DNA from 3 places in the Vibrio gallicus genome. Region 3 is predicted to be linked to each of the others. Evidence: predicted binding sites of a transcription regulator. Region 3 holds the regulator's gene; each other region holds the start of a gene.
What was found. The regulator CRP, encoded in region 3, controls carbon source genes, mostly activating them, when cyclic AMP is high. The targets are predictions, from matches to a motif close to TGTGANNNNNNTCACA.
Positions count from the first base shown of each region.

Region 1 (3,288 bases), on a different replicon from region 3:
TGCTTCTGGAAGCAAGGTGTGGTTGGTGTAAGCAAATGTCTTAGTTGAAATAGACCATGCTTTCTCCCAGCCAAATCCTTTTTCGTCCACTAGAATACGCATTAATTCAGGGATGGCGATGGTTGGGTGGGTATCGTTAAGCTGTACAGTTTCGTACTTAGGTAGGTCAACCAGTGCATGACCTGCAGCTTCATGACGACGCAAAATATCGCGGATAGAGGCTGCTGAGTGGAAATACTGCTGCATTAGACGCAGGGTCTTACCTTTTTCGTGGTTATCATTCGGGTAAAGAACCTTAGTGATATTGCCCGCATCAATCAACGAGTGTTGCGCTTCAAAATAGTCGCCATTGTTAAAGCTTTCTAGAGAAAACGGTGCGATAGCACGGCATTCCCATAGGCGTAGCGGATAAACCGTTTCTGATTCATAACCCACAATTGGTAGATCCCAAGGCATGCCTTGTACTGACATTCCCGGTACCCAACGGCGCTTCTCTTCACCGTTTTCAGTATACGCTTCTACATGACCGTAAAAGCCAATCTCTTGCGCCAACTCTGGGCGAGCAATTTCCCATGGGTAGCCTTCAACGCCACGCCATGCATCAGGAGCCTCTTGCTGAGCGCCCTCTTTAAAGGATTGCTTGAATAGACCGTATTCATAGTGCAAGCCATAACCCACAGTTGGGAATTCTTGAGCCGCACACGAATCCATGAAACAAGCCGCCAAGCGACCTAGGCCACCATTACCCAATGATGGATCGCGCTCTTCTTCAAGTAGGTCGGTCAGGTTGTGACCCAGTTCAGCCATTGCATCGGTAATGCTTTCATACAGACCCATGCTGATAAGGTTATTACCGGTCAAGCGACCAATCAAAAACTCTAGCGATAAATAGTTAACGCTCTTAGCATTTTTAATCTTCTCATCCGCTTCAGTTTCAAGCAGATCAAAAGTGGTTAGTTCAGCTAACGCACGTCCCATAGCAAGATACCACTGGCGAGTCGATGCGGTTTCTTCAGTCGTTGCGTAGGTAGATGTAAGGTGTTTCTTTACGCTCGTTTGGAACAGCGCTTTGTCAAACTTCTTTTGTTGTGCAGGTTTCATTAAGAACTCTCACTTATTGTTTAATATTTAACGTTATCAATCATGATTCAACAATAGCAATGCTTCATCATCCTATGAAAGGGGGATAAAGGAGGAGAATACGAGGCGTAGGGAGGAGTATCAAAAGGAGTTGTTGAGCCAGCTCTCAGAAACCCTTACCCCACCTCTACATTGCGAGATGTGCATCACACTAAGGGAAGGATTAGACAGCCAACTCTCGATTGTTAAATAATATTACATCTGCATGAAATGTGAGCAAGATCACGAACATTTTCAGCTAACATCCCAGCTTTCACCCCCGAATCGGTGCAGAGATAATGGAAATCTATCTTCATTCAAAAGCAATTCGTGAGCCTCATCACAAATACAAGGCGTAGATGCCGTATAAACACCCCTATCATGACAAAACAGAGCCAGATCAAATTAAAGCACTCTAAAGTTCATCTAAAATCGGGGCTAGGAAGTAGGTTGTAGGTTCTGGGAAGACTCCGTCACCCCGGTAGTCCTTTAAGCCGGGGTCTTTAGGTACTCATATTTTACTTCAAAACAGTAACTATGATTGAGGCTCAAGGGTCTACAGATCCCCGCCTACGCGGGGAAGACGACGGAGGGAACCTAGGTTCTGGGTTTTAGAGACTGGGTTCTGGAAGACTCCGTCACCCCGGTAGTCTTTTAAGCCGGGGTCTTTGGGTACTCATATTTTACTTCAAAACAGTAACTATGATTGAGGCTCAAGGGTCTAAAGACCCCCGCCTACGCGGGGAAGACGACGGAGGGAACCTAGGTTCTAGATTCTAGATTCTAGGTTCTGGAAGACTCCGTCACCCCGGTAGTCCTTTAAGCCGGGGTCTTTGGGTACTCATATTTTACTTCAAAACAGTAACTATGATTGAGGCTCAAGGGTCTAAAGACCCCCGCCTACGCGGGGAAGACGACGGAGGGAACCTAGGTTCTGGGTTTTAGAGACTGGGTTCTGGGAAGCTCCGTCACCCCGGTAGTCTTTTAAGCCGGGGTCTTTAGGTACTCATATTTTACTTCAAAGCAGTAACTATGATTGAGGCACGAGGGTCTACAGATCCCCGCCTACGCGGGGAAGACGACGAGGGAAACCTAGGTTCTGGGTTTTAGAGACTGGGTTCTGGGAAGCTCCGTCACCCCGGTAGTCTTTTAAGCCGGGGTCTTTGGGTACTCATATTTTACTTCAAAACAGTAACTATGATTAAGACCCGAGGATCTACAGATCCCCGCCTACGCGGGGAAGACGACGAGGGAACCTAGACTCTGGGTTCTAGGTTCTAGGTTCTAGGTTCTGGAAGACTCCGTCACCCCGGTAGTCTTTTAAGCCGGGGTCTTTGGATACTCATATTTGACTTCAAAACAGTAACTATGATTAAGACCCGAGGGTCTACAGATCCCCGCCTACGCGGGGAAGACGACGAGGGAACCTAGACTCTGGGGTCCGGGTTCTAGGTTCTGGAAGACTCCGTCACCCCGGTAGTCCTTTAAGCCGGGGTCTTTGGGTACTCATATTTTACTTCAAAACAGTAACTATGATTAAGACCCGAGGGTCTACAGATCCCCGCCTACGCGGGGAAGACGACGGAGGGAACCTAGACTCTGGGGTCCGGGTTCTAGGTTCTGGAAGACTCCGTCACCCCGGTAGTCTTTTAAGCCGGGGTCTTTAGGTACTCATATTTTACTTCAAACCAGTAACTATGATTAAGACCCAAGGGTCTAAAGATCCCCGCCTACACGGGGAAGACGACGGAGGGAACGCAGAACCTAGGCCGTCTCACAAAAAACAACAAACGGCGCAGAATCAACACTCCGCCATCAATACATACATTAATAGGTAAATAAACGCATGTGGATTCCATCTAAATTGACTCGCCCTGGCCGCTTACATAACGCCATTGTACGTCCACGTGTGTTGGAGCTCTTACAACAAGCTCCATTCTATAAACTTGTTCTGTTTCGTTCACCGGCAGGCTATGGAAAAACCACTATGGCTGCACAATGGTTATCGGATAAATCACATGTTGGCTGGTATAGCCTGGATGACAGTGACAACGATAGCTACCGCTTTATCTCTTATTTTGTGCGTGCCATTAATAAAGCTACCGATAACCTATGCGTGAATTCTCAAGCGCTAATTGAGAACCGTCAATTCTCATCCCTACACACATT
Region 1 is NZ_AP024872.1:170,155-173,442, reverse strand. It holds gene OCU28_RS12485 (glycogen/starch/alpha-glucan phosphorylase) at 1-1,101, opposite strand, end outside; gene malT (HTH-type transcriptional regulator MalT) at 2,966-3,288, shown strand, end outside.
Region 1: a site for CRP is predicted at 1,352-1,367, ahead of OCU28_RS12485 (glycogen/starch/alpha-glucan phosphorylase). Genes of this name have one in related genera too.

Region 2 (3,288 bases), 800 kb from region 3:
GAGCTGTTGACAGCTTCTGTTTTTGATAGATTTGACTCGCGTCATTTCTAGGCGATTTTAACATAAAAAACAAACGATTGCGCTAGTGCTTCACGGCATTAGTCAGCCAGCTAAAAACTCGTATCTTGATAAATGTTCTCAGGCTTCAATTCAAGTTATAAGCCACTGTTTTAAAGGGGGTAATACGAAGATAAAAAAAGGTAAAAAACATTTTTAGGCGGGATTTTATGTCTTCAGAAATGAAAATGCCCAGCACTGAGGCTGGGCATTGAAGTACTTATGTTTTACTAGTGATTACCAGTAGAAACGTGCGCCAATTGCGAAATTGCTTTCTGCATCAGCCGTTGTTGGTGCAACTTGAGCGTCTTGACCTTGGTTGTGGAAACCTAGAGTAGTACCGTCGCCGTAACCGTATTCACCGTATACACGTGCCCAAGAGTTAAACTTGTGCGCGATACCAACGTATGCAACTGTACCATCTTCGTCGAAATCGAAGTCGTTAGCTTTTTGCATTGTGTATTCAACACCACCGTAAAGTGCTGTTTTTTCCATCATCTGGAAAATACCTGCAAGAGAAAGACCGTTTTCATCGATAGTATGGCCGTTGGCTTCATTTTCTAACGTTGCCCAGTAGTAAGTGAAACCAATTAGGCTATCACCAAGGCCGTACTCTGCAGTAAACTCTGCATAAGTGTTTGAAAGATCAGCATTTAGAGTTGTTGGGTTATCTGGATCTGTAACATTATCAACCAGTTCAGTATTGCGATCGCGGTTGTAACCAGCACCTACGTGCAATGCCAAATCACCGAAAGATGTACCCACAAACAATTCGTAAAGATCTTGGTTCGAGTCACCTTCGTTTAGACCCCAACCACCTTTAACCCAGAAGTTTTCGCCATCAAAAGAGTATTTGATTTGTGAGTCGTGTAGAGCGCCTGAAAGTGTTGCGTGACGTAGTGCAGAACCACCGAAGAAGTAAGAGTAATCAGCGCCGTACACGTCATCCGAAGTAATCCACTGCTTACCAAATTTGATTGTACCGAAGTCACCAGCGAAACCAACATAGTGCTGACGTACGTTAACGTCAGTGTTGTCGCGAATGCCTAGCTCAACAAGGCCTACTACATCTACGCTATCTGTGATTGCGTATTGACCCTTAACACCTGTACGAGAAGAACCAGAGCTCAATGTTGCATCGTGGTCATTTTTCTCTTCAAAACGAAGTTCTTGACGTAGTTGACCGTAAAAGTCTACTGAACCGTCGTCTGACTTGTAGATTTCTGCTGCGTTTACAGAAGTTGCAGCTAGAGATGCTACAGCTAGGGCTAATAGTGTTTTTTTCATGTTAACTCACATCCTTTATTTGTAACTCGAATCTAAAATGGTTGACTCGGAAAAATTGTAATTTTTATTAGAATTCAAAAATCAGTGTTTGAGATTTGTAATGTTCTGAACCCGCAGACACATTGCGAAATTTATAAAACATTGTCAAATCCATGAGTTATATGTTTTTATAAAAATAAAACACTTTAAATACAATGACTTATATAAAATAAATAAATAGCGATCACATAAATGCGACCAAATGAAACAAAAGTAAAACATACCTAAACCAATCATTAACTCGATATAAAAAATATAAAAATACATAAAATACAGACTAATACTCCAAAAGTGACGCAATTGAGCGCATATAAAGACTGAATATTTTGCGACACTGCAATTTAAAAAAAATTCCTAGTTTTGATGCTTACGCACCACTTATTGATCAAAATGTGATTTAACGCACATTTACAACCACATTGTTAAGCTGTGGTATAATCAATTTTGTCACTTATCAATAGCCTAGCCATGAACCGAAAAATCCAAGATGCCATTCGTGGCAGTTATAAAAACTTGCATGCTCAACTCGACAATTTCATTCCGCGTCGTGCGCAAAATTATCTAGTGGCAGAAATAGCAAAAACCCTAACCGGCGAATACCATAAATCTCGACGTACTATTGTGGCTGAAGCTGGAACAGGCATAGGTAAGTCTTTGGCTTACTTAATGGCAACTATCCCTGTAGCAAAGTTCAATAACCGCAAAGTGGTCATCTCAACCGCTACCGTTGCACTACAAGAGCAGTTAATTAATAAAGACTTGCCCTTATATCGAAGGTTGGTCGACTTTGAATTTTCATTCATATTGGCAAAAGGGAGACAACGCTATTGCTGCGCCGAAAAATTAGCCATTGCCGCCGGCGCTGAAGACTCCCAAATAGCGATGTTTGAAACAAAACCAAACAAGAGTGATATCGACCTGTTACAGCGTCTATATAAGGCACTATCTGACAACAAATGGGATGGCGATAGAGACTCCTGGCCAAAACCAATCAAGGACTCAGTTTGGCAAAGTATCGTCAGCGACAAGCACAGCTGTAATAATGGGCTACCCGCTCACCGCAACTGCCCTTTCCAAAAATCGCGCTCAGAGCTCGACAAGGCAGATGTTGTAATTGCAAATCATAGTCTGGTGATGGCCGACCTTGACCTTGGTGGTGGCGTTATTCTGTTTGAACCAGAACAAACCATTTATGTTTTTGACGAAGCCCATCACCTTCCTCGGGTAGCACGTGATCACGCCTCGGCATCGGCAAGCCTAAAAGGCGTCGCAGCTTGGTTAGAAACCCTAAATAAAAACTCATCTAAAATAAGTACTCTGGCCGAAGCATCGCGGGTCGACCGCTTTTTATCTGAGTTGCAGTCATCAATTGCCGATACCATCCCTAACCTATTGCAGGTGGCACGCACCCTTAACCCAGAGCAATTCAAGGATGGGGTCTATCGCTTTGAAAATGGCGAGCTTCCCGACTGGCTAACTAATGTAAGTAAAGAGCTCAAAACGACCACCCACAAAGCCAGCTTGGCGTTAGCCAAGGTTATCGAACTCATTAGCGAACGAGTCAAAGACGGCGAACTCTCGGCCAAGCTTGCTGAACCCGCATTAGCGGAAAGTGGCTTCTTCTTACAACGACTGGAAAATCTTGCCAAGGTATGGTCTTTAATGGCAGAGCCGATTAAAGAAAAAGGTGCGCCTTTAGCGCGCTGGTTTGAGATAAGCAAAGAACGAGAGAATGACTTCACGGTAAGTGTCTCACCGCTGGAAGTAGGCCGCGTTTTAGAAAAACAACTGTGGCAAAAATGTGTCGGTGCAGTGGCAGTATCCGCCACCCTACGCGCACTCAATTCATTCCAATATTTTTGTTTTGAAAGTGGGATCTCTATGGACAGAGAAGACGCTACCCAG
Region 2 is NZ_AP024871.1:987,817-991,104, reverse strand. It holds gene OCU28_RS04530 (porin) at 295-1,344, opposite strand; gene dinG (ATP-dependent DNA helicase DinG) at 1,852-3,288, shown strand, end outside.
Region 2: a site for CRP is predicted at 1,775-1,790, ahead of dinG (ATP-dependent DNA helicase DinG). Genes of this name have one in related genera too.

Region 3 (3,288 bases):
TATTCCAAAGTTTAAGCTTGCTAGCAACCTTAAATATCATTTACTACCTAAAGGTGGGCACGTAGGTTTTATCCAGGGCACACCTTTTGAACCCAAATTCTGGTTAGAGATGGTGGTTCCCGCTTTTTATGATAAGTTTATACCCTCTACCTTTTAAGTTGATGTAATCCATGATCGTACCTTGGCAAGAAATTAGCCCTGAAACACTAGAATCCTTAGTAAAAGAATTTGTTCTTCGAGAAGGAACCGATTACGGAGATATAGAAGCAAGCTTACAGGACAAGGTTGATCAGGTTGTATTACAACTAAAAACCGGAGAAGCTGTTATCGTCTACTCTGAACTACATGAGAGTATCGATATCAAAGTAGGTAAAAACTCTCAACTCGTTTAACTCACATTCGACAAGGAACGTCATGTCAGCCAAGCACCCTATAATAGCAGTCACTGGTTCTTCAGGAGCAGGCACAACTACAACCTCAGAAGCCTTTCGTAAGATGTTTAATATGATGAAGGTTAACGCGGCTTGGGTTGAGGGAGATAGCTTTCACCGTTTTACCCGCCCAGAGATGGACATCGCCATCCGCAAAGCCAAAGAACAGGGCAAACACATCAGTTACTTTGGCCCTGAGGCGAATGATTTTCCTGCTCTCGAAGAGTTTTTTAAAGAGTATGGTGAAAAAGGCGAAGGCAAGGTTCGCCGTTATCTGCATACCTTCGACGAGGCTGTACCATATAATCAAATGCCGGGCACCTTTACCCCGTGGCAGGATCTTCCAGAAAATAATGACCTATTATTTTACGAAGGATTGCATGGCGGCGTCGTTGACCATAATTGCAATGTAGCTCGTCACGTTGATCTACTCATAGGCATGGTGCCGATTGTAAACCTAGAGTGGATTCAGAAATTCGTGAGGGATACTCGAGATAGAGGTCACTCTAGAGAAGCTGTTATGGACTCGATCGTACGCTCTATGGATGATTATCTTAATTTCATCACTCCGCAGTTCTCCCGTACCCATATTAACTTTCAACGAGTCCCGACGGTTGACACCTCAAATCCTCTCAATGCTAAGGGTATTCCGAGCTTAGATGAGAGCTTTGTTGTGATTCGAATGCGAGGCTTCAAAAATGTCGATTTTCCATATCTTTTAGCCATGATTGATGGCTCATTTATGTCGAGACATAACACTTTAGTGGTTCCTGGTGGCAAAATGAGCTTTGCAATGGAGCTCATAATCCGCCCGATTTCACAGCAACTTTTAGAAACAGGAAAAATAGGTTAGCTCGTGCATAGTGCACACTCTTGTGCAAGATTGTGATTCAAAGCACGATTTCGCTTACATTTTCGTCAAATTCGACCGATCAAAATCAAGAAATGTAGAACAAAAAGAGATACTATTCGTAATACAAAAATGACGCAGTTCACAGCAACTGCGAGCCTTCAGCCATGATAGGCAACAATACGAACATACTCGCTGTAGAGAGGAAGATAAGAATATGGTTTTAGGTAAACCTCAAACAGATCCAACTTTAGAATGGTTTTTGTCTCATTGTCATATCCACAAATACCCTTCAAAGAGCACCCTGATCCACGCTGGTGAAAAAGCCGAAACTTTGTATTACATCGTTAAAGGCTCAGTCGCTGTTCTAATCAAAGACGAAGAAGGTAAGGAAATGATTCTTTCTTACCTAAACCAAGGTGACTTTATTGGTGAGCTAGGTTTATTTGAAGAAGACCAAGAGCGTACTGCTTGGGTTCGTGCTAAATCACCATGTGAAGTAGCTGAAATCTCATTCAAAAAATTCCGTCAACTTATCCAAGTAAATCCTGACATCCTAATGCGTCTTTCTTCGCAAATGGCAAACCGTTTACAGGTTACTAGCCAAAAAGTAGGCGATTTAGCATTCTTAGATGTTACTGGTCGTATTGCACAGACTCTACTGAATCTTGCAAAACAACCAGATGCAATGACTCACCCAGACGGCATGCAAATCAAGATCACTCGTCAAGAGATTGGTCAGATTGTTGGCTGTTCTCGTGAGACTGTAGGTCGTATCTTGAAAATGCTAGAAGAGCAGAATCTAATCTCTGCACACGGCAAAACTATCGTAGTTTATGGTACTCGCTAATTCATAATTAGTGCATGTATACAAAGACCGCTGTCATAATCTGACGGCGGTTTTTTTATTCTAGCTTTTAGCTTTAGCCATCGGTACTTTCAAATATCTTATCTGCTGATGCCTCAACAAAGCCGTGGTAGAGCTGGCCTTGATGATCATTGTATCGCTTCGCAAACTCATAGAACCCACCCGGAATTACGTGCACACCATCGCTAAATGTGACTTCGACCTTATCAGCCATAGTAGAGGACTGCTCCAGCAATACATCGGCACTGCCCTTCACCTCTCCTCCTGATGCATTAATAGCAAAGCCCTTACCCTTTAGGAAATCATTAACTTGAGCAACATCCTCATATTTTGATAATTGATTTACACTAACGGTAAAGTGGTTTGCACCATATCCATGTGCGGCAACCCATGCGGCATATTCACTTTCACTCGCTAGATTTTGATAATCTCCAAAGTTTAATTCCCATAGCCGCCCTTGACACAAAAAGTCAGCTTGATGCAGTTTGTCAGCCTCTATTTGCGCCACCAGCTTAAGCACGATATTACGTAACTCATTTGAACAAAGGTGTAATTGCAGCTGGCTAATAAAGACCTTAGGCATAGTGGGATCTGGGTGCTGATAATGCTCTGCTATCAACTTTTTACTTTCAAATACATAATCCCCACCTTTTACGTAACCAAGCTCAATAAAAGGCTTAGCCAATGCCGGCAAAGCAACAGGATCAACACCAAAAGTACGCAGCGCGATGTGGTCATTGAGTAATGTTTGATCTTGTTTTAATAGTTGTTGGATAACTTGAGATGAGGGACAAAGACGCCCGTGAAAGTCTTCCCACAGTTTTTCAAACAATTTTTCAGCTGCCATACATCCTCCTTGCTATTACATGCTAATACCTGGCGACAAAGACTCAGGTAATAATGGTTCCGTTCCGTGAATCGATGCCATAGGGTAAGCACAATAATCTGCGGCGTAAAAAGCACTGGGACGAAGGTTGCCCGATGCGCCTGGGCCGCCAAATGGTGCATCACCACTTGCCCCTGTAATAGGACGATTGCGATTTACTATTCCAGCACGGATTTCATCACAGAACTGCTCCCACTGTTCATCTAAGGTAGAAATAAGGCCAGCAGAGAGCCCATATTGGGTGCTATTTGCT
Region 3 is NZ_AP024871.1:186,972-190,259, reverse strand. It holds gene OCU28_RS00895 (hydrolase) at 1-157, shown strand, start outside; gene OCU28_RS00890 (YheU family protein) at 171-392, shown strand; gene OCU28_RS00885 (phosphoribulokinase) at 415-1,284, shown strand; gene crp (cAMP-activated global transcriptional regulator CRP) at 1,499-2,131, shown strand; gene OCU28_RS00875 (DUF1338 domain-containing protein) at 2,205-2,996, opposite strand; gene astD (succinylglutamate-semialdehyde dehydrogenase) at 3,012-3,288, opposite strand, start outside.